DNA from 2 places in the Thalassotalea sp. PLHSN55 genome. Region 2 is predicted to be linked to the other one. Evidence: riboswitches for the same ligand, from Rfam matches in the RefSeq annotation. Region 2 holds a riboswitch; the other holds the start of a gene.
What was found. Region 2 has a riboswitch for thiamine pyrophosphate ahead of thiC (phosphomethylpyrimidine synthase ThiC). Riboswitches for the same ligand answer to the same signal wherever they lie in the genome.

Region 1 (11,970 bases), on a different contig from region 2:
TGAACATATTGATCAACGGTCAAATCTAATAACGTTAACTCGCTATGGTTAATGGCGACAAACATGGCAATATCAAATTCTACCGGTGCTATTGATGCACATTCAAAATCGACCAAGACACATGGCGAGCTACTTTGGTGACTTGCTAGCTTGTTCGCGTTAGTTTTAGTTTTAGTTTTTATAATATTTGAAAAGTTGACATCACCATGACAAAGCACCAGATTTAACCTATTAGTTAAACTCGCCAATTGACTGTTTTGCACGGCAAGCCAACGATTAAGCAACGCCATTTTCTCTAAACTAAATTGTTCAATAAAACTTGCACTATGAGTGCTAATTAACGATGAAATTATGCCAATAACATTAAGAGCTTCAAGCTTAGCTAAAGAAGCATCTGATAATTGATGCAGCTTTGCCATTAGCTGCATGGCAATATCCATTTTTTCATCGGTAGGCATGGTTACTTGAGCCAGTGTTTGGCCATCAATAAATTCGCTAATAAGCCAAGTTTGGTCAGTATATACCAGTGTAGCGCCAAACTTATGTTTAGCGGCAAGCATTGTCGCTTCAATTTCAATCGATGCGCTGTAGTGACCGACGAGATACTTTGCGAAATATTGCTTCGTGTTGGATGCATTTAAATTGTCGATTAGTGTGACTTTAAAACACTGGTGACTTGTTCCCTGCGCTATCGGTTCAATGCAGATTTGGTACTTAGTTAAGTCATAGCCAACAAACAAGTCGAGCTTGGCAAGTTGTTGGCGAATATCGTTCATGTTAGCGCTTGGCAAAGTCAAGTTAGCTTAATGGGCCGACGATAACGTACATGGCGGCTGCGCAACCGATACATATTTTTTACGCCAGTAGATATAACCGACAGCCGCAATAACCACGTATAAAATAAATAGCGCTGCGGTTGGTTGCAGGTTTTTTTCTATATATAGGTAAATAGAAACTGCGTCGATGACGATCCAGTACAGCCAATTTTCCAAGACTTTTTTGGCAACTAAATAGGTACCAAATACGGCAAACACTGTGGTTGCGGAATCAAAGTAAGGAAAGTCTGTTGGTGTAAATGTAGCCATTAACCAGCCAACAACAAGCGATATTACAGTAAGTATGGCTATCGCTTTTACATGCCAAACTAACGACCAACTTTGAATTTTCTGTTCGGCTTTACCTTGTGACGGTAAATTCTTCCAGCAATACCAGCCATATAGCGCCATGACCAAATAATAGACCTGCAACAAACTGTCCATCCACAGGTAGACATCGTAAAAAATAACGGTATATATAACTGTACTAACGATCGCTGCCGGCCAACACCAAATATTTTCTTTCGCGGCAAGTATCACATAGGCTAACGCACTAATAACGGCAGCTAGTTCCCATAAGGGTAACGTGGAAAAATATTGGACACTTTCGCTTAGCATAATTCTTCAGGAATAACTTCAGAGCGGTCGCCGCCAATAAACTTACAAACAAACACGGCTGCGTCGAGGGTTTGATGTACGTGTTTTATTTCGGCCATGACTTTAGAGGTGGCTAAATCGTATTCACCGAACACTTGAGTGCTCATGCCATTTGTAACCACTTTTAAACCGTCGACATTGCGAAGGCGTTTAATAAAGGCCCAAATTTCAGTTTTAAATTTTTGCTCAGCCAATGGGTATAAACTGATTTCTATCGATATATTCATAAGGTTTCCTATATGCTTGGGCATCATGTATTGGACATAGTGTAATGACCAAGCATATTATCATCGTCAGTTAACTAAAACTGATAATCAAATGTTACGCCAAATACTGCTGGCTCCCCAAACTGGTAGTAGGCTTTATCAGTGTAGCCGTCGCGTGGGTCATTACCAAAGTAAAAACCACGAGTTGCATATTCTTTGTCGAACATATTACGCACCCATGCCTTAATATGCCAATTTGGTGCGAAGTAAGTAACTGAACCATTAAATACCGTTGCTGTGCTCGACTTTTCACTATGGCTGTCTGAGAAGTAAAAACCGTCTTTACTATCAACAGAAACGTTGACTAGCCAATTATCATTTGGATAATAATTTACACCTAAGTTCATTTGAAAGTTTGGTGCATGTGCTTGGTCACGACCTGTTTCTTCTGTACCGTCTTTATAAGTAAAGCCACTAAACTCGGTATCTAGCAAACCAAGTGCGCCATATACTTCAACAGCTTCGTTAATAAACCAATTGCCTTCTACTTCAATACCTCGGTTATAACCTTGCGCGGCATTAGCCCAGTAACTGGTGAATTCTGAACTACCGTCTGGTCGTTCAACTAAGTTGTAGCTGCTAATTTGAATATCTTCACGCTCCATATAGAAAACTGCGGTACGAACCGATGCGGTATTGTTTAAAAAATTCGCTTTGTAACCGACTTCGTAATTCCAGACATATTCAGGATCGTAAGTGCGTAAATCGGCTGGCAACGTACCGTCTGCATTTACACCACCAGCTTTAAAGCCACGGTTAATTGAAGCATATACTTGGTTATTATTATCTAATTGATAAGACAGCACAGCTTTACCGCCCAACATGTCGTCGCTTGGTTTATCAACAACACCATCACTGTTGGTGAAGTCGCTAATACGGTGTTCAAAGCGCAAGCCTGAAATAAGTTTTAGTTTTTGCGTAATCGATGTTTCTAATTGGGCAAACAATGCATAGCTTGAGGCGTCAAACTCAGAAAGATAGTCTGCATCAAGATAGGTATATTGACGACGTAGATCTTCTGTTTCATGTTTTACATAAGCGCCGGCAACCCACGAAGTACTGTTATTAAATATTTCTTCGCCTGGGTTTGAAATAAAACGCACTTCGCCGCTAAAGTTATTACGCTCTCTAAAGTAATGATCGGTTGATGAATAGCCGTCAGCTTCAGCTAAACAACCTGTTGGGGTAATACACGGGTCAGGATTATAAATATCGTTGTCCCAATCGTCAGGGCGCCATTCGTATTCACCAAAAGCCCAGTCTTCGTCATATCCGTAGTCTAAATCAGAAAATGACATACTAGTAACCGCTTCTATAGTGAACGCTTTGTTGGCGGTGTAAGTAAACTTGGCACTCATTGCGGTAGAGTTTTGCTTATCAAAGCCAGGGTTATCTGAATAAGTGGTGCGGTTATTGTCTAAAGAAAAGGCATCGTAACCGTTGTCGAAATTAAAATGCATTAGCGCTAGGTCTATGGTTAGATCTTTGCTTGCTTGGATCGCTAGTTTGCCACGCAAACTTAATTCATCACGGTTGTTGGTATCTTCACGATCTAAATGGATATTTTCCATATAGCCGTCGCTTTTGTACTGCTCTACTGCCATACGATAGTTAACTTTATCGTTTGCAGGCCCAGAAACAACGAGTCCAGCACCGTAACTATTATAGTTGCCAGAAGTTAAACGCATCGAGCTTTCAAATTCATCAGTAGGTGCATTACTTTGCATGTACATAATACCCGCTAACGCATTAGCGCCAAAACGTGTACCCTGTGGCCCGCGGTAAACTTCCACTTGACCAATATCGTATGTTGATGCAATGCTGCCAATTCCAGAAAAATCAATGTCATCAACAATTAAACCAACAGATGAGTTCATAGGTTGAATAAACTGGCTACGCTCACCTATGCCACGTATTTGGTAATATCTAGCACGTTGTGCGCCACTGGCAAAATTAATGTTTGGTAGCGTTGCGACAATTTCTTCTAAGTTTTGCGCACTTCGTAAGGCAATGTCTTCACTAGAAAGAACAGATAATGCAGACGTAGATTCGTGTAAATTAAGTTGGCGATAATCACTTTGAACGGTGATCACTTCCATCGCTTGATTGTTATTGGCTAAGGTAAGTGGAGTGATAAAGGCGCTAGCAACGGCTAAAGCAAGTGATGTTTTTACGGCTTTCATGTTGATCTCATAATTATTTTTACGGGACCGCGCTTGAATGTATCAAACAGTTAGCCATTAAAGCCTTAATGTACTGTGAAACAACCATTCCTACGCCGGTATTATCCGTGTCAGGTTCTAAGGGTTACTCTCAGCATAAAAGCATGTTTTATGCACCCCTTGGCTTGGGGCGCATATTACCAATTTGTATCAGGATGTACAGCAGTATTGTGTCACAGTTTTTTTATAACTTATTTAATAGTCGTATTAAACCGCTAACATTGGCCCTAGTGGCTTGCCACCAAGTAAGTGCATATGAATATGGTAAACCTCCTGCCCGCCATGATCATTGCAATTCATAATCAGTCGGTAGCCATTTTCATCAATGCCCTCTTCTGCAGCGAGTTTTTTAGCCACGGTGATCATACGCCCTAAGGTTAATTCGTCAGCTTCAGTAACATCATTCACCGTAGGAATTAATGTATTTGGAATAATCAATATGTGCGTACTGGCACGAGGTGCGATATCTCGAAACGCTGTTACTAGCTCATCTTGGTATAACAATGGAGTTGGAATTTCTTGACGAATGATTTTTGAAAAAATGGTTTCTTCAGCCATGTTTTAATACTCTTTATAAGTGCCCATAGGTTGTTATCGTTAGTGTAACGTGAAATCGATAAATAATTAACTATTTGCTTTAATTTGAAAATAAGGTGTTAAATCGCAATTTATTGTGGGCATGTTAATATTGGCTTTATCATGGTTTTTCAATAGTCGTTAACGCGTTTAGTGATGATATTCACTTGTAGATCTACTACTATAGCGTTTTAACAGCATTATAAAAAAGGCATTACCTTGCTAGTTAACAAGCTTAAACTTTTTGGTCAAATTTCCCGACAAATTTTTATCTATTTTATTATCGTCACTATTTTAGGGCTAATTTACGGTATTTGGCATAGTTCACAGCAAGCAGATTTTTTACCATTAACTGAACAGTCATCAACGATCGAGGCTAAATACAGTTATTTTATCAGTCGAGACTCAGTCAATACTCAAGAAGTTTTAGCGCATGAGTTTTCCTACGTTGATGCTCAAGATATTCCATTCCAGCTTGATGACATGACTTATTGGATCAAAGTTGAGCTTACCAACAAGGTTAGCGCCGAGCTGCCATTAGTATTACATGCCGACAATGCCATGTTAGAAGATTTTTCCATCTACCAATTGGCTCAAGAATACAATAAAGCGGTTAAAATAACGCTAGATACCAATACGACTCAGACAATATTTCCTCACTTATCTTTTAATTTGCCTGCAAAAGTCACCAATACTTATTTAATGAAAATCAAAACACTTGGTCCGCCTAATGTGCCAATCGTGTTATACCATCAAGATAATTTTCAACAACGCATACAATTAAGTCAGTTACTGTTCGGCGCATTCATTGGTATTATGTTGATGATCGCAGCCTACAATGTCGTGGTATATTTTGCCCTTAAAGATAATATTTATTTAATATATTTAGGCTATCAACTGTCAGCCTTTGTTGTTTTAGCGGGAATTAATGGTTTTGGCTATTACCTACTTCCTGTGTCTATTCAGCAACACCTTAACGACCAAATTATATTTTTTCACTATTTATTAGCGATTTTTTTGCTGGTATTTACGCTCTATTTTTTACGGTACAACCAACAACACCCTAAAATTACGCGAATTGTCGGTATCGTGAGCATTGCGCTTATTATAACCAGTGTAATTTCAACTCAACTCAGCCCCATTATGCAGGCGAAAGTATTTTTTAGCGTGCAACCTATGCTGTACTTACTGGCTATTTTTCTAGTGGGGTTAAAATTACGTAAATCTTTTGCTTGGGCTCGTTTTTATTTTATATCTTGGTTGCCTTTGCTTATCGGCGCAGCAGTTCAGCCTATGTTGCTGCTTAACTTTATTGACTATTCATTTATTGCCAAAAATGCCTTTTTACTTGGGGTATTAATTGAAGTGAGTTTTATGGCGTTTGCGTTAGCAGAGCGTATGCGCAGAAATGAACAAGAGCGATTACATGATGTTTATTATCACGCTAACAATGGCTTACTTAAAAAAGTGTTGTTATCAAATGCCATTGCCGAGCATGCACAGCAACACCAAGTTAATTTAAGTATTTTAGTGATTAAGCCAGAGCACATTGATCATATTAACTTGTACATGAATGACCGTTTAAATAGCCATTTTTATCGAGAGTTAAATCGCAGCCTTTCATCTTTATTTGCCTACAATAATGCCATTGTGCCGTTATCAGCTAATGGTGAAAAGCTTTGTTTGGTTGAAAAAAACACCTTCGCGATACTCATTGATAACAAAAAAACAACGCAGTCACACCAAGTTTTAATACAATCAATTCAGTCTGTTATTTTAGATAACTATAAAATTGACCAGCTATCATTGCCACTTTCTGCCCATGTTGGTATCGCCAATTTCCCTGAACATGGCAATACCAGTAACCAAGTATTAAATCGTGCGCAGCTGGCACTAAAACAAGCTGAAAACTCACCTAACAAATGGGCTATTTTTGAAGCTGAAAGCGCACTGCAAGACGAGTATTTATTAAAACTTGCCTGCGATTTGCAAGCGGCAATTAACAATAACGAATTTGAGGTTTATCACCAGCCCCAAATTGATTTAAAAACGTTAAGAGTCTGTGGTAGCGAGTGTTTATTACGTTGGCACCATCATAGTGAAGGTGAAATTTCACCAGATATATTTATTGCCGTAGCTGAAGATACCGGACTAATTAACGAACTCACCTTGTGGGCATTTAATAAAGCCTTATCTCAGCATCAAGATATTATTGATAATGGCAATTCTAATCACATGCTATCAATAAATATTTCAGCTAAAGATATCAGTTCAAAAACATTCTATCAGTCAGTAATTGAGAGCATTGAACAAAGTGAAATACGCGCAGATAAAATTATTTTTGAACTGACCGAAGCGGCAATCATTACCGATAATGAACAAGCACAACGTGCTATTGAACAATTTAGTGAACTAGGCATTACCATAAGCATTGATGATTTTGGCAGTGGTTGCTCTTCTCTCTCTTATATTACTGATTTACCTTTCAATGAATTAAAAATAGATCGGCAATTTGTCGCTGACATCAATCAATCTCGCAAACGTAAAACCATAGTACAAACCATGGCAACAATGGCAAAAGGTATTGGTTTGGAAGTTGTAGCTGAAGGGATCAGCAGTGAAGCTGATGAAAAAGCAATGCAGGCCTTTGGCTGCGATATTGGTCAAGGGTATTATTATGCGCCGCCAATGCCGATTATGAGCTATTTAATTTGGTTAAAAGAACAAGTTAATGGCCGAAATCAGCAACAAGAAGGTGAGTTTATTTCTGCTAAAAAGGTGGAAGAATTGAAGAGTGATGGTCAACAATAAGCCAGCTACCCCCTATTTTTTGATAGACAAAACTAAAACGTGCTTGAGTGATGACTTTATGGTTTTTATCAAACCAGCTAAATGTATATATACCGTTGCTTATGGCAAAATTGTCAAAGCAACGGATCTCAAACTGATCAAATTCAATTTTACGTTCACTAAACTGAAAAAAATACGTGAAGTATTGTTCTATTAAGGCTGTGGTATTACGTTGAATCGGAGAAAACGTGCCCCATAACGACGCGTTTTCAGCATATAAACGACAAATAGCCTCTGGTGTTTCTTCACTAAACCCTTGTGCCCATGTCGACATTAGCTGATTAATTTCTGTTGTTAATGCCATCACCTACTCCCTTTGTAAAAAACAAGCCTACTTGCATATGCTCATAATCTACCGACTAATGCGTTTGCTATCTATAAGCAAAAAGTCGTAATTATATTTTAAAGCAACTGTTTTTTAAGAACATTAAGATATGAAAAATAAGCCTCTTCGTTATAGTTTCTAGATAACTTATTCATAAAGCCGTGGTAATAATTACTTTGGCAAATACTTACCTTGTTAAATAATGCTATTTTGTTTGCCAAGTAGCTAATATCAAAATGATCTTCTTGTTTGGGCAATATAACGTCTATGGAGAACTTTGGTTGTTGGGTAAGGTAATGCCGTATTTGGCTGCCGTAAAAGGCAAATGCTTTCGAATTTTTGTTGATATTATTTGAGCCAGCATAGCGCCAAAGTACAGATGCGCCAACGCTAAAACCAATCAACCGGTAAGCTGTGTTTGGCTCGAGTTGCTTTTTAAGCGTGTCGAAATATCTATCTAAACCGACGTGTTCAACAAAATATTGATAGGCGGTTGCTTCGTCATCAAAACTAAGGCTTGAGTCTTTATATGGCGAAATGATTTTTGCAGCGCCAATCGCTTCGCTAAACGCTTGTAGAGAGGTGCTATTGCCGAATATATCGCTAATGATTATCGTGTCCATAGTCTCTTAGGCTGCCTAAAAGTATTCAACAACTAATGCCGAGATCACGGGTAAAATGGAGCCGACCAGTAACAACGCCATGGTTACATTAAATACTTTTTGATGATTTGGCTTTGACAAGTATTTTTTCATTTTCATGCCGCCGAGTAACCATAAAAACAAGCTTGGTAGAGCCACAACAAAAAAGACAAAGGCAATGTATAAAACTTGCCAATAAAACGTATCCGATAACGTGGTATAAGCGCTAATAGCGCCTGTGCCCATTACCCAAGCTTTTGGGTTTAACCATTGAAATAATGCCGCTTGTACAAAGCTTATCGGTTTAGCAACGTCTTTTTCTAACGATGTTGTCGCAGAGTTGGCAATTAACCACGCAAGATATAATAAATAGAACACGCCAATAATTTTAATCGCTTGATGTAAAAATGGATAAGCAAGAAAAACACTCGACATACCAAAACCAAGAATAATTAACATTGGAATAAAGCCACAAATAATACCCATTAAATGCGGCATACTTCGCTTAATACCAAAGTTTAAACCTGAGGTCATGATCATAATATTATTAGGACCTGGGGTAATAGAAGCAGACAAGGCAAATAGCCAAACTGTTAACCAATATTCCAATTGCTAATTCCTTTTAAGCTGATGTTTTTGATAATAGGCTTTAAGCGCCTGTTCAATTTGCACTTTATCAGAGGCTGAGTTTTCTTGGTAACCACGTAAGTATGGCCAGCCATATCCCCAGCGAAATTGTGTGGGTAAATAAGGTGTGCCTCCGACACGAACACCAGCAAGCATCAATTTTGCGATGTGCTTTTGTCCGACTTTATCGACGCAGTGCTTTAAATCTTGATCAGCAATTTCGCGCATTTTAGCCGTGCCACCTTGCCAATAGGCGAGATCATGCGCGGTGCAACAGTCTAACCATAATGTATTTTGCACGAGCGTACCATCGGGAAACAAACTACAACCGTCAGAGGTAAAAGGTTTGATGGTGTCAGCATTGCAAAACAATGGTGTTAAACAAACTAAAATGAAGGCGTATTTGAACATAGCTACTGTTTTATCGTTATAAGTATATGGTCGATGTGCTGATGCACTGACCATATACTAACGATTTTTGCTGGATAAAACAGCTAGCAAATTTTGAAATGGGTAGTTAAGTCGAAAACTTCTCAACTAAGGCTTGTTGCGTATTGGCGATATTTTCCAGTGTTTGACTAAGCGCTAACGCCTCACTAGATTGAACATTAACAATATCTGACTGAGATTGAATATGGCTCATGTTGCGATTCATTTCATCACATACGCTGCTTTGCTCTTCAGTCGCAGCCGCGATTTGTGTATTCATTTCATTAATGCTACTCACCGCCTCAGAAACATTAGTGAGCGCCTGAACAGCCTCTTGTGCTTTTTCCAAACCATGTGTTGATTTAGCTTGTGTTAATTCCATCGACTCAACAACCTCGTTTGTTGATTGTTGGAATTGGTTTAACATTTGATCAATTTCACCGGTTGACTCTTGAGTGCGCTGGGCTAAGGATCTTACTTCGTCAGCCACTACGGCAAAACCCCGGCCTTGCTCGCCGGCTCGTGCCGCTTCAATTGCTGCGTTCAAGGCTAATAAGTTGGTTTGTTCGGCAATATTTTGAATAGTCGAGAGAATACTATAAATCTGAGTGGTATTTTGAGATAGCTCGTTTACGTAGCTTGAGGCCAAGGCGGTTTGTTGAACCATCTCTTCTATTGCCTGACAGTTTTCATTTACTTTTTCGCATGTAATATCAACAAACTTTTGACCGTTATACGCAGAATCTGCCGCGCTTGCCGCATTAGCAGCCATATCTTGTGATGTTACCGACATTTCGTTCATTGCGGTAACCACCATATTAATTTCGTTTTGCTGAACGCTAACGGCATTATGGTTAGTTATTGACACTTGATTGGTTTGCTCTGCGGTATGATTAATTTCATTTGACGCTTGTTTAATATCGGTAATTAACACTCGCAAATTTTCGATAATTTCATTAACCCAATGACCAACAGTACCCAATTCATCTTTACCTAGATTGTCGATACGTTTCGTTAAATCACCTTCACCTTGGGCGATGTCTTGTAAACGTTCAGTCATTTGTGCAAGCGGTTGATTAATTTGTCTCATTAACCACCAACTAAAGACTAAACTGGCGAGCAGAATAAAACCAATTGCAACGAGCCATAAGGTTAATGAATTGTAGGCGACGTGCTTATTGCGCTCAGCGGTTTCAATAACTTGATTAGCGGCAAACATTTTAATTTGGTCAACGTCTGCAGAAATGTTATCAATTTGAGTTAACCATGCATTTAGATTGTAAGTAATAGGCTTACCAGTGCCCGCTTTAACGATATTAGATATCTTAGAATAAAAACGTGGCTTTAGGGTTTCGTTTGAAAGAGTGGTAAATTGCGATAACAAGTCTCCTTTGGCAAGTTGCATAATACTTGCACCATATAAACGCATTTGCGCTTCAAGTTTACCTAAACGAGCGATCGCAGGAACTTTAATGTTTTTTCCCTGTGCTGCAGCTTCAGGCAACCCACTTTGAAAAGTCGCGAATATATTTTTAAATTTAACTAAGTTGACATAGTTTGTTATGTCGATAAGAAGCTCTGTGGTATTCGCTTCGTTTATTAAACGCATCGTCGACCACATGGTGCCAAAAATATTACCTGATAACTTATTAATCAGTTGTTGCGGTTTTAAAGCAAACGAATCGACCAATTGACGATGACCAACAAAGTTTCGTGGATCTGCCAACATGCGCTCTAAAATAACTTGCTGGGTTTCTTTAGCGAATCCGGTTAAGTCAGTTTGTTTAATTAAAGCATCTAGTTGTAATATCTTTTCATCAGTTATATTTCGTTGTGTTTGCAGCTCACCAGACCAACGTTCTTTTTCAATCGTAAATAAAACACTAAAGCTTCTTTCTTTTTGCATTGAATCGGCAACATCATTTAGCGCAACAACCAGTTGAACTAAAGAGGTAACTCGTTCAGCTTTTTTCGCTTCTTCAAAATTTTGGTGGACGCTAAAAATTGCAGTGCCAATAAAAGCTATAAGTGGAATGATAAATAAAGCAATCAGTTTCAATCTAATGGACATGAGTTCTTCTTAATATAGTTATAGTAAAATTGAGACAATGTTTTTGTATATAAATACAATTTAACAAAGAATGTAATATATATCATACATAAGGTCACCTACCAACACAGATTAAAATGTTTAAAAGCGTTAAAGCCAAAATACAGCCCACCTAATTGCATTAAATCTTTCGCCAAAACTATCACTGCAAGCAAGTTGATATGCAGCTAATTTACACAAATAAAGCGCTCATCAACGGATAACGAATGTCCCTTTGTAACCCTGATAACTATTTATATGTCTAGCTTTTATGCCTAGTTATTATTTTTTCTTTTACCGCTCCACAATAAGCACAGCTATTACTTTTATTAATACAGATAGGTAGTGACTGTTCACCAACTAAATCTACGGAGTTGCTAGAGTTATCAAGCATACTTGATATAGAGTTACCAGGGTTGTTCGGATAAGTAATTACGGGGTTACCAGGGTTGCTCATGTATTTACATTTAGGG
Region 2 (11,970 bases):
CCCATTAATATGCGCAGTCATGGTCATGGCCAAGGTTATACCGATCTCAATTTTATTATTCCTGAAACCATTAAAACCATCAGTTATCAAAAAGGCGCTTATTACGCTGAGGTAGGTGATTTTAGCGGTGCGGGAAATGCCACCATGAAAACCGCAAACAAGGTTGAAAATGGCTTAGTCACATTAACCGCAGGCGAAAATGGTTATGGGCGTATTGCCCTTGTTGACAGTGTCGCTACATCTGACGGTGAATTTCTTTATGGCCTTGAATACAACCAACACGACGGCCCGTGGACGAACATTAACGAAGATTTAGACAAGAAAAACCTCTTGTTAAAATACAGTTCATCAGTATTGGGTGGCGACTATAGCGTAACCTTTATGGGCTACGACAACAGTTGGGACAGCGCTGATCAAATTCCAAGCCGAGCGGTTGAAAATGGCACCATAGATGAATTTGGCTCAATTGATGATACCGTTGGCGGCATTTCAAACCGTTATAGTATCAGTTCAAACTGGTCAAATGATGACATTGAACTTGCTCTTTATGCGGTAAAGTCTGAATTAAATTTATGGTCAAATTTTACCTACTTACTTGATAACCCAATTGATGGCGACCAATTTGAACAAGTTGACGATCGCACAATTTATGGCGGTAAAGCCAATTATCAGCAAAACGGGGCGCTGGCTAACTTGCCAATGAACAATTTATTTGGCGTAGAATTTCGTTATGACGACATTGATGAAGTCGCGCTTTATCAGTCAAAACAGCGCCAGCGTATCGGCGTTACCCGCGCAGATAAAGTCGGCCAATTGAGCACCGGCATTTATTGGCAAAATCAATTAGAGCTCACTGAAAACTTACGCAGCACCATTGGCGTGCGTTACGATTATTTTGATTTTGACGTGCACTCACTCGTTAATGAAAACAGCAATGGTGTCGACCTAACCGCTAATAATGGCAAGGCAAACGACGGCATTGTCTCGGTAAAAGCCAACCTCAGTTATAGCTTGTCTGATGAACTCGAAACCTATGTTTCAATCGGCCAAGCGTTTCATTCAAATGATGCTCGCGGCGTTACCATTAACGTTAGCCCGATTGATGGCACAGCAGCCGATAGCGTTGATGCTTTAGTGGCTTCATTAGGGTATGAATTTGGTATTCGCGGTTTTTGGCAGGAAAAACTCAATGCTTCAGCATCACTATGGTATTTAGAACTCGACAGTGAATTATTATTTGTTGGTGATGCCGGTAATACTGAGCCAAGTCGCAAGTCAGACCGTTATGGCCTTGAGCTAACCGCCTGTTATCACCTCGATGATGTTTGGACTTTAGATTTAGAATACGCCTATACCGATGCCGAATTTACTGATAATTCACCCGACGGTAACTACATTCCCGGTTCGGTTGATCATGTCGTGCAAGCAGGCGTAGTAGCAGAGTTTGATAACGGCTTATTTGGCACGCTGCGCATGCGCTATTTTGGCGAACGCCCGTTAATTGAAGATAACAGCGTAACCTCTGATGCCACCTTTTCAGCGAACTTACGCCTTGGTTATCAATTTAATCAATGGAAAGTAACCGCCGACGTACTCAACTTATTTGATAGTAATGATCACGATATTGATTATTATTATGAATCAAATATTCCTACCGACCCACAATTTGCCGCGGTAAGTGACGTACATTATCACCCGTTAGAACCGAGAAGCGTAAGAGTGTCTTTATCAACTAATTTCTAAGCGTTTTAGATCATCAAAGAGCTAAGCTAACAGCACAAGGTGTTAGCTTATTTCCCTAAAAATTTTTCATCAAGTTATGTCGAGTTATAACTGACATAGCCATTTTCACGACCAGACATTTTCATTAAAAAGAATTTGAAAAAAGATTTTTGTTAAAACTAACGTACTGATTTAAATTAAGTTAATTTATTTATGCCTAATGGCTAACAGCCCGCTATTGTAATAGACGTACTTTGAAACACACCTCGTTACAATTGCTCACATTATATATACAGCTATTACATAGTTAATATTTCCAGTACTCATATAATGTTTTAATAGAGATTTACTATACTCAACTTAGTGTCTCTTTATTTCTCATTTTGATGTTATTGAACCGCATTATTCAATAATTAAGCATTCAAACGTAGAAATTCACACATTTAAAGAAGGTTAACATGAACAAAAAACTACCTATATTTTTAATGGGCATGGCACTTTCGCCACTAGCTCTTAGTGAAGAAGCTCCAACTAATGTTTATTGGGGTGATACCCATTTACATACTTCATTATCTTTTGACTCTTATACATTTGGTTCAAAAGGTACGCCAGAAACAGCCTACCGTTATTCATTAGGCTACCCTGTTATTCACCCAACGTTAGGTTCAGCCACTAAAATTGATGAACCGTTAGATTTCTTGATTATTGCCGATCACGCTGAAACTTTAGGTGCTGTTCAACGTTTACTTGAAGGTGAAGCACCTGAAATTGAAAAAACTAAAATGGGTCAATACATTTTAGATATTGCAGGCGAGCGTACCCAACATGAACTAGACGGTGTTTACAACGCGTTAAACCTTATCGGTTCTGGTATGCCAAACGACTCAGGCTTAACAGGTTTAGACCTAGTTAAAGCGTTGCACGGCGAAAACATTCGTACCGCATGGGACGAAAGCGTTATTATGGCTGACAAATACAATGATCCAGGTAAATTTACTGCGATGATTGGCTGGGAATGGACATCACAACCGGGTGGCGCTAACTTCCACCGTGTTATTTTCACTCCAGATGACAGCACAAAAGCACGTCAATACTTACCATATTCAACCCTTGAAAGTGATGACCCTGAAAAATTATGGGAATTCTTAGCAGCCCAAGAAAAAGCTTCAGATACTGAATTTTTAACCATTCCTCACGGATCAAATATTTCAAACGGCTTAATGTTTGGTTTAAACCGTCGTAACGGTGAACCGATTGACCGCGAATACGCTGAGAAAAAACGTCGCTATGAAACCGCGATAGAAATTACGCAAATTAAAGGTGACAGTGAAGCACATCCAATGTTTTCACCAGAAGATGAGTTTGCTGATTTTGAACCGTATAACTTTTTATCAAGCCCAACTGGCGATACACCAGAACCTCAAAAAGGTGATTACGTTCGTTCAGGTTTCCGTAATGGTTTAGAGCTTGAAGCTAAAATTGGCATGAACCCATACAAGATGGGTATTGCTGCGGGTACTGACAGCCACACGGGTATTCCACAAATTACTGAAGAAGACTTCGGTGGTAAGAGTGGCCATGACTCTAAACCTGCTGATCGTCCAAAACCTTCTGGTATTGGTTCATCTAAAGGTTGGGATATGGGCGCTGCCGGTTTCACTGGTGTATGGGCAAAAGAAAATACCCGTCGTGAAATCTTTGAAGCCTTCCGTCGTCAAGAAGTTTACGCAACCACAGGTCCACGTATTACCTTACGCTTCTTTGGTGGTTTTGACTTAGAAGAAAAGCATGCTGATGCCAAAAACTTTGCTAAGAATGGTTATAAATACGGCGTACCTATGGGTGCTGATTTAGACAAGAGTAAAGCGAAAAAAGGTAAAGCACCTAAGTTTACTATTGCCGCACTTAAAGCAACGAAAGGCGCTAACTTAGACCGCGTACAAATCGTAAAAGGTTGGTTAAATGCTGACGGTACTTCTTCTGAAAAAGTATACGATGTTGCGTTATCTGACGGTCGTACTTCAGGCGAAACCCCTGTAGGTAACACAGTTAATATGGAAACAGGTGAATACACCAATGATATTGGTGATGCAGAGCTTAGAACATTCTGGCAAGACCCTGATTTTGATGCCGACCAAGCTGCATTCTACTACGTACGTGTATTAGAAATTCCGACGCCACGCTATTCTTTATACAATGCCATTGCTTTAGGTATTGACCCAGCAGAAACGGGTCGTGACGCAGTTATTCAAGAACGTGCTTACAGCTCACCAATTTGGTACGGTTCTAAATAAATTTAATTATTGAATTTATTAAGCTAATAAACCGAAGACATGGTCTTCGGTTTTTTTTCGCCTAAGTTTAATCATCAATCACAGCTAACATCTGCATTGGCTTACTTAAAGGTATGATGACTTAAGGGAGTGAGTACTTAAGGGAGTGAGTACTTAAGAGAATGATAAAGATAAAAGAAGGAAGAATTAACCGAAGACCAGCTTCGGTTAACCAGACTGACATGAACAAAGTCAATTGTTTAAAACCACAATTAGGTGCATTACGTCTAAGTAGGATGCCGTTTTAAACGACCTTTGCTTTTATGATTCATCACTAAAACTTAGCGTTAAAAAGTTAAGTCAGCTCGAATCTAAAGAAGCATCGGATTGGTAAGCATAATAACCGCTCTTTTTAGCTAAATAAATAGGCAAATACTTGTTTCTATCATAAGCTAGGCTTATGAATAGAGGAACCACTGATGAGTTTAGATTTAAATTTAATTAAAACCTTTTTACAGGTGCACCAATGTGGCTCGTATACTTTAGCTGCGCAATATTTAAATGTCAGCCAACCTGCGGTAAGTGGTGCTATTAAAAGGCTTGAGCAAGAGCTTGATTGCCAGTTATTTATCAAAGCTGGCCGCGGAATTCGTGCCACTTTACAGGCTGAACGCTTAGCTTCTCGTTTTCAATTAGCCATGGATGAAGTCGACAATGCTATAAGTGACCGTGATAACTTTCATGGTTATTTAATGGAAAATTTTATCCATTGCATCCCTCGAGATCCAAATATTGTCTATCAAGAAACGCCTGCTGACCAAATGCACATGCTGCAAGAAATAAAACAACAAAAAGCCGACTTTGCTATTGGCGTTATCACGGTAAAAGATCCTGCCTTAGTGTTTGAGGAAGTTTTTGTTGAGCCTTGCATGGTGGTTTGTCGACAAGATCACCCTAGAATAAAGGGCACGCTGTCTGAGCAGGATTTTTATCAAGAGAAACATATTCTTCACGCAAGAAAATGGGACAACATGACCGGTTTTGAATATGCGGCTTTAACGCCTATTCAAGAGCGCGTTATTGATGTAACTACCAGCTCGATTGCCGGCATTGCTTTACACGCTTCGTTAAGTGATAGCTTAGGCTTGCTTTCTCACTCTTTGGCACTAAAGCTACAAGATAAATTGGCATTGCAGGTTTTACCTTGCCCAATCCCCATCAGAGATATTAGTTACCAGTTAGTTTACCACCCTAGATATCGTCGCGATCCTGCCCATAAGAAAATGCGCGAACAGTTAAAACGTTATATTAATCATATCAATAATAAGTAGTTTCCACCTTGTAGGCACATCTGCCCTTTCGAGTCTAATTGCTTTATTTGGCAAGCGCTAAAAATAAAAAACAGAATGCTTTTATCACATTCTGGTTTCTTGTTTAAACGGTAAGTCGTTAATTAGCGGTAGCTTAAAAACTACCTAGTCGTTGCACCAACCAAATCATGGCGATGCCTCCACAGCTATAACTTACTAGCCAGCGAATTTGCCCTGCGCTTAGTAACTTGCTGTGGGTGATCATTTTAAAAGTAACCAATAGTACCGCTAAAAACATCAATTGGCCGATTTCAACGCCGACATTGAAAAAGATCAATGCAGTGATTTTTTCTTGTACAGGTAAGCCAATTTCTGCAAGCACCGATGCAAAACCAAAACCATGAATTAAACCAAAGCTTGATGAAACCAATACTGGATATTTTAACGTTAAGCTGTTTTCTTTACGCTTGGCTATTTCTATCGCCAAAAAAACAATGCTCAGGGCAATGACGGCTTCCACGGGAGGAATAGACAAGGCAAAGGTTTCTGTTGCAGCAAGAAACAAGGTAACTGAGTGCGCTAAAGTAAAACCGCTGATAGTGAGCAGTAACTTACGACGAGTTGACGAGATATACACCAAACAAGCGACGAATAACAGGTGATCAAGGCCAATTAATATATGTTCGATACCTAAATAGGTATAGGTGCCAATCACGTTTTCAGGTTCAAAATTTCCTTCAATATGCAGCTGCTGATGTTCCGCATTTAGTACTTGGGTAATTGATTGTTGCTGCTGATCAACAATGCGCACTAATACATCAGCATTGGTAGTCAGTAGTCCATCAATATTAACGGTTAAACCCGTTAGGCCGTTGTCACGCTTAATTTGCCAACTTTCAATATAAGCGCCATTGATAAAGTCTTGCTTTTTTGCTGAAGCATTTTGGCTGTTTTCATCAAAAATAACATGCATTGATAGGCGTTTATTGCCTACCGCGGGCACTTTCCAAATAACGTCATAGTGCTCATTATCAATGGCAATAATATTAAGCGACGCCGGGCGCATATCTTCTGCAAAGACAGTTGCGCTGAACAAGAATAAGCATAGCTGTAAAAATTTACTCATTGGGCTATCCTTGTGTAGCCATGTTAGGCATATTCAGTTTAATTTGGTATTGCTCAAGCAATTCATTTTGATACTTTTCTTTCATGCGCTTATTACGCGCATCTTGCCAGTCAGATAATACTTTCTTTTGTACTAAATCATAGGCTTTGGTTTGCGCAGGAATATGTTCGGTAAGCTCGATATAATGCAGACCAAAACCTGACTCAATTGGGCCAGCCCATTGATTGTCTTTTATTTGACTTAGCTGTTGATAAAATTTATCACCGAATTGACGTTTTACATCGGAACTTTTGACATTAGTAAGCGAGTAAGGCAGTAGGCTATTGTCACCGTGTGGTTTTTTACCTAGGGCAACTTGTTCATTAGCTTGGGCAATTTTGCTTTTTAAATCGACTTTTTGAGTATTGGTATCAATATAAATTTGATTAAAACTATAACTAGCCTCATCTAAATAGTTGTCTTGATGATCTTGATAAAAAGCTTCAAGTTCACCCGCTTTAGGTGTGACTAGAGCGGTCATATCTTCTAGCATAAATTCCATTTTTTGATGTAGACGTCTACGTATTAGAGAGTCACCTTGATGTAAACCTAATGCCATGGCTTGTCGGTTATAAATCTCTTCAAGTACGTAGTTTTTAATAATTGCATCAAACTCCTGCTGAGTAGGATCTCTTCGCCAAACTTTTTTAAATTTTTTATGCAGCTTAATAATTCGCCCTTCACTAACTTCGACAATATTTTGTTCTGCTACAGGCGGATTTAACTGCTCATAAACAACAAAAAACAGTGCAGAGATTAACAAAAAGTGCACTAACGGCTCTGCCAATAACTTCTTAATCATAATTGCTGATTTCTCTTTACTTAATGAAAGCCGGTTAGCATTAACCGGCTTAATTTGATGATACGATCAAATGAGTTGTTTAAGTTTTTGGCGCATACCAAATAGGTGAACTGTAAACACGCTCTTGAATTGTTGCTGGGTGTTCAGTGTCTTCCCACTTGATACCTAACTTGATTGCGTCAAGTAATGAATATCGAGGTGTAGGAATTTCAAGCGAACGTACATAGTAGAACGCTTCTTGGGTAGCATCAAAGTCAGGATCGGTCCAAACAACCGTTAACTGTGCCGCACCAATATCATTAGTGTACTCACCTGTTTCTAAGTTAACTGTGCTACCGACAGGGCCTGAAACTTTACCCTTGGTAATTACACGGTTATCAGAGGCGGCAACATCAAATACTTTTTCATGCGAGTTACCTTCGGCATCAACCCAACCTTTCACCACTTGCACTCGGTCTAAGTTAGCACCTTTAGGATCTTTCATAACAGACATTAAGAAGCTTGGCGCTTTACCATTCGACGCTGGTAAATCACCACCCATAGGTATACCTTTTCCATAACCTACAGCGGCTAAATCAGCTGAATTAGCATCATCAGCGGTAAAGTCAAAACCACCAAAGAAACGTAAACTAATACGTGGCCCCGTTGTTGTGTAAACTTCTTTACGCTTAAAAGCGTCAACTAAAGATTCACGGGTATTTTCTTGTGCCCAAACTGCAGCATAACCTGCCGATGACATGTCCCAACCTTTTGAAGAGCCAATACCAGTGTGCTTAGCACGTACTTCTGGTTTGTTATCATGTTGGCCTTTACCGGCGAAGTTATCTTCTTCAACCGCAGTAATACCAGTATGAGTATCAGTACTACCAATAACGCCAAATTTGTACGGGTTGACACCAAGTTTTTGTTTAAACTCTAAACCACGTTTTAAACCTGAGCGCATATAATCTGATTTGTTTGGTTCAGCAATACGACCGTCAGGCGTTAGGGCAAAGCTGAAAGTTTCAAAATCAGCAAAATCATCGTTAGGTGATAATGCAGGATGAGTTTCCGAGTCACCTTTAATTTGAGTAACTTCTACAACTGGTTCCCATTGACTGCGTTTTCTAGCATATTCCGCATCAATAGGTTCACCGTTGTTACGCAGTAATGGAAACATTCTACCTAAACTTAAGTTAGGGTTATGCGGAATAGCAACAAAGTCTGCATCTAATTCGGCACTGGTTTTATCTAAAAACTTCCATAAACCTTCAGGATCGTCACTTTCTAATGAACTAAATGGTTGAAATTTTCTTGCTGTTTCACCATCGTCTGACATGAATACAACACGATGAAGATTTGAACCACCTGTATTTGAAGTCCACTCCCAGCCAATTAAGGTCGTGAATTTACCCGGTTCATTGTGCTTTTCTGTTACATCAATGTAGTTTTCCCATGCCCCTTTACGCTTATCGCCCGCATGAAGATCTAAGAAAATATCTTTAGCGGATAAATTCGCTTCATTTTCCATATCTGACGAAGCTAAAACAAGTGCACTGTAAACATCAATTAGCTCGTCTTCACTTTGTGAACCGCCTAATTTACGTAACGCTTTACCGGAAGTGGTCTCTGAAAGCACTTTTTCATCGGCATATACACGTGGCATCGCACCTAAAAGTTCAGCGTGATCAGCAACTACTAGGAAATCTAAAGGCGTTTTAAGTTGCCAGTCAGTATTGGTTGCAGGGTTTTTAACCTTTTCACCTTTAGCAAAACGATAGGCCGTATCAGGTGTAGAGCTTGGCGTACCAAACAAGTAAACATCAAAAGAGTTACCCGTATGGTTATGAGTATCACCAAAAAACACCTCAGTAGGGTAAGAAGTTTGCTTTTCGTCTTGTTTTTTGGCTGTTGCTGCTACAGTGCTAACCTGCTTTTGTGCTTCTGGGGCTTGTGATACCGCGCTAGGGCTATCAGTGCAACCAATAGCTAAAAGCACAGCTACTGATGTTGCTGAGAGTTTTAGATATTTTAACATGGGATTTTCCTGTTGTTTGCATGAGTTTTTCTCATAAAACTAATTCATAGAATCAATTTCGTCTGTTTAACTATAGCAATTTTTTGGGGGTTAACTAACTCAAGCTAACTGACGACAAAGTTTGAATTGTAACAAAGCCTTACTGGTGTCAAGCAGATGTTAATTATCATCAGAAAACTTAAAAATACATATAAATCAATATGTAAATCAATATGTAAATCAGGGCTTAAGCCAGGCGCAATACTGAAAAAAACACCATGAAAATCAAAATTGTAACAATGCATTGTATCCGCGTTCTGTTTTTGTACATATGAACAATAATTAATTAAAATTATACAAACGTGCAATAACATAAAAGGCACACAAATAAGCAATTTAAAACATAAAAATGGCTAAATTTTCACTTTGACAGCATCTTTCATTAATAAAGTGAGATAAATGCAATGGGTTAATACCATTATCTTGTTGAATAAAATTAATTTAACGTTAGTTATTGCTCTGAACAAAACTTTCACGCTAGAATCAGCTCACTTTATCGGCGAGTTGTAAAAATCTTGTCGATAAAACGATAACTTGTCGGAGTGCCACTAGGCTGAGATCGCGAAAGCGGGATCCGTAGAACCTGATTCAGACTAATATCTGCGAAGGAAACAAGAGAGTTCATTTTGAAGAGACAAGCTTAATTTCATCCGTCACTTCACCTGCAATTCCTCGTTATATTCTGCCTAATAAGCTCCGCCTGAATTTTAATGACTACCTTAGGGTATAAGTTCAAGGTGAGAGAAAATGAGTTCAACCAAAAATAATAGTGCTAATCAAACCAGACGTGAAAAACGTGAAGCCGCGGAAGCATTTCTAAAAAACGTATCTGATCAATCATTCCCCAATTCTAAAAAAGTTTACGTTGAAGGTAAAATTCACGACATTAAAGTCGGTATGCGTGAAATCACCCTAACCGATACGCTTGTTAGCGGCAGCAAAGACAACCCAGTATATGAAAAAAATGAACCGCTTTGTGTATACGACACTTCAGGTTTTTACACTGACGAAAATGTTGAAATAGACGTACACAAAGGCATTCCACGTTTGCGTGAAAGCTGGATTGATGCCCGCGCAGATGTTGAAACGCTTGACTCTAAAACCTCAGAATATACTCAACAACGTTTAGCCGATGAAGGTTTAGACCACCTGCGTTTTGAACATTTACCGAAAGTGCTGCGTGCTAAAAAAGGTAAAAATGTGTCGCAAATGCATTACGCCAAACAAGGCATTATTACCCCTGAAATGGAATACATTGCCATTCGCGAAAACCTAAAGCGTGAACAAGTAAAAGACGAAATTTTACTTCAGCAGCATAAAGGCCAATCATTCGGCGCGAGTATTCCTGAGCAAATCACCCCAGAATTTGTCCGTGACGAAGTTGCCCGCGGCCGCGCCATTATTCCGGTAAACATTAACCATCCTGAGTGTGAACCAATGATCATTGGTCGTAACTTTTTAATTAAAGTCAACGCCAATATTGGTAACTCGGCGGTAACTTCATCAATTGAAGAAGAAGTTGAAAAGCTGGTTTGGTCAGCTAAATGGGGCGCTGATACGGTCATGGATTTATCCACCGGCCGTAACATTCATGAAACCCGTGAGTGGATTTTACGTAACTCGCCAGTGCCTATTGGCACCGTACCGATTTACCAAGCGCTAGAAAAAGTAAACGGCGTCGCTGAAGACCTAACTTGGGAAATTTTCCGCGATACCCTTATTGAACAAGCCGAGCAAGGGGTTGATTATTTTACCATTCACGCCGGTGTATTATTACGCTACGTGCCGATGACCGCCAAACGTGTGACTGGCATAGTATCGCGTGGTGGTTCGATCATGGCTAAATGGTGTTTAGCGCATCATAAAGAAAACTTCTTATATACCCACTTTGAAGATATTTGTGAAATCTTAAAACAATACGATGTTTCGTTTTCATTAGGTGATGGTCTGCGCCCAGGTTCAGTGGCTGATGCTAACGACGAAGCACAATTTTCAGAATTACGTACGTTAGGCGAATTAACTAAAATCGCTTGGCAGCACGACGTGCAAACCATTATTGAAGGCCCAGGTCACGTACCGCTTCATATGATCAAAGAAAACATGGAAGAGCAATTAGAGCATTGTGGTGAAGCGCCGTTTTATACGCTTGGGCCACTAACCACGGATATTGCGCCGGGTTACGATCACATCACCTCAGGCATTGGCGCGGCTAATATTGGTTGGTACGGCTGTGCGATGCTGTGTTACGTAACACCTAAAGAGCATTTAGGCTTACCGAATAAAGAAGACGTAAAAGAAGGCTTAATTACGTATAAAATTGCCGCTCATGCCGGTGATTTAGCCAAAGGCCATCCGGGCGCGCAAATTCGCGATAACGCCATGAGTAAGGCGCGTTTTGAGTTTCGTTGGTACGATCAATTCAACATAGGCTTAGACCCAGAAACCGCGCGCGCTTATCACGATGAAACCTTGCCGCAAGAATCAGGCAAAGTTGCGCATTTTTGTTCAATGTGTGGGCCAAAATTCTGTTCTATGAAAATTTCTCAAGAAGTGCGCGATTATGCCGCTGATTTAGAAAGCGGCAACAAAATTGAAATTCAACTGCTTGATGAAACGGTTGTGCTTGATGCTAGCGTCGCGCA

Region 1: it holds a riboswitch for thiamine pyrophosphate, as region 2 does, so the genes downstream of both, ACRRSQ_RS15440 (TonB-dependent receptor) here and thiC (phosphomethylpyrimidine synthase ThiC) in region 2, are expected to answer to the same signal.

The regions. Positions count from the first base shown of each region.
Region 1 covers NZ_JBPDIH010000008.1:6,294-18,263, forward strand. The annotation lists gene ACRRSQ_RS15425 (phosphotransferase) at 1-776, opposite strand, end outside; gene pnuC (nicotinamide riboside transporter PnuC) at 804-1,433, opposite strand; gene ACRRSQ_RS15435 (hypothetical protein) at 1,427-1,699, opposite strand; gene ACRRSQ_RS15440 (TonB-dependent receptor) at 1,774-3,921, opposite strand; TPP riboswitch at 3,992-4,091, opposite strand; gene hinT (purine nucleoside phosphoramidase) at 4,168-4,518, opposite strand; gene ACRRSQ_RS15450 (EAL domain-containing protein) at 4,756-7,347, shown strand; gene ACRRSQ_RS15455 (DUF4440 domain-containing protein) at 7,307-7,690, opposite strand; gene ACRRSQ_RS15460 (hypothetical protein) at 7,789-8,334, opposite strand; gene ACRRSQ_RS15465 (LysE family translocator) at 8,350-8,961, opposite strand; gene ACRRSQ_RS15470 (hypothetical protein) at 8,965-9,390, opposite strand; gene ACRRSQ_RS15475 (methyl-accepting chemotaxis protein) at 9,497-11,479, opposite strand.
Region 2 covers NZ_JBPDIH010000003.1:493,927-505,896, forward strand. The annotation lists gene ACRRSQ_RS07905 (TonB-dependent receptor) at 1-1,743, shown strand, start outside; gene ACRRSQ_RS07910 (DUF3604 domain-containing protein) at 2,181-4,016, shown strand; gene ACRRSQ_RS07915 (LysR family transcriptional regulator) at 4,475-5,326, shown strand; gene ACRRSQ_RS07920 (HupE/UreJ family protein) at 5,460-6,431, opposite strand; gene ACRRSQ_RS07925 (peptidyl-prolyl cis-trans isomerase) at 6,436-7,272, opposite strand; gene ACRRSQ_RS07930 (DUF3604 domain-containing protein) at 7,352-9,289, opposite strand; TPP riboswitch at 9,857-9,956, shown strand; gene thiC (phosphomethylpyrimidine synthase ThiC) at 10,076-11,970, shown strand, end outside.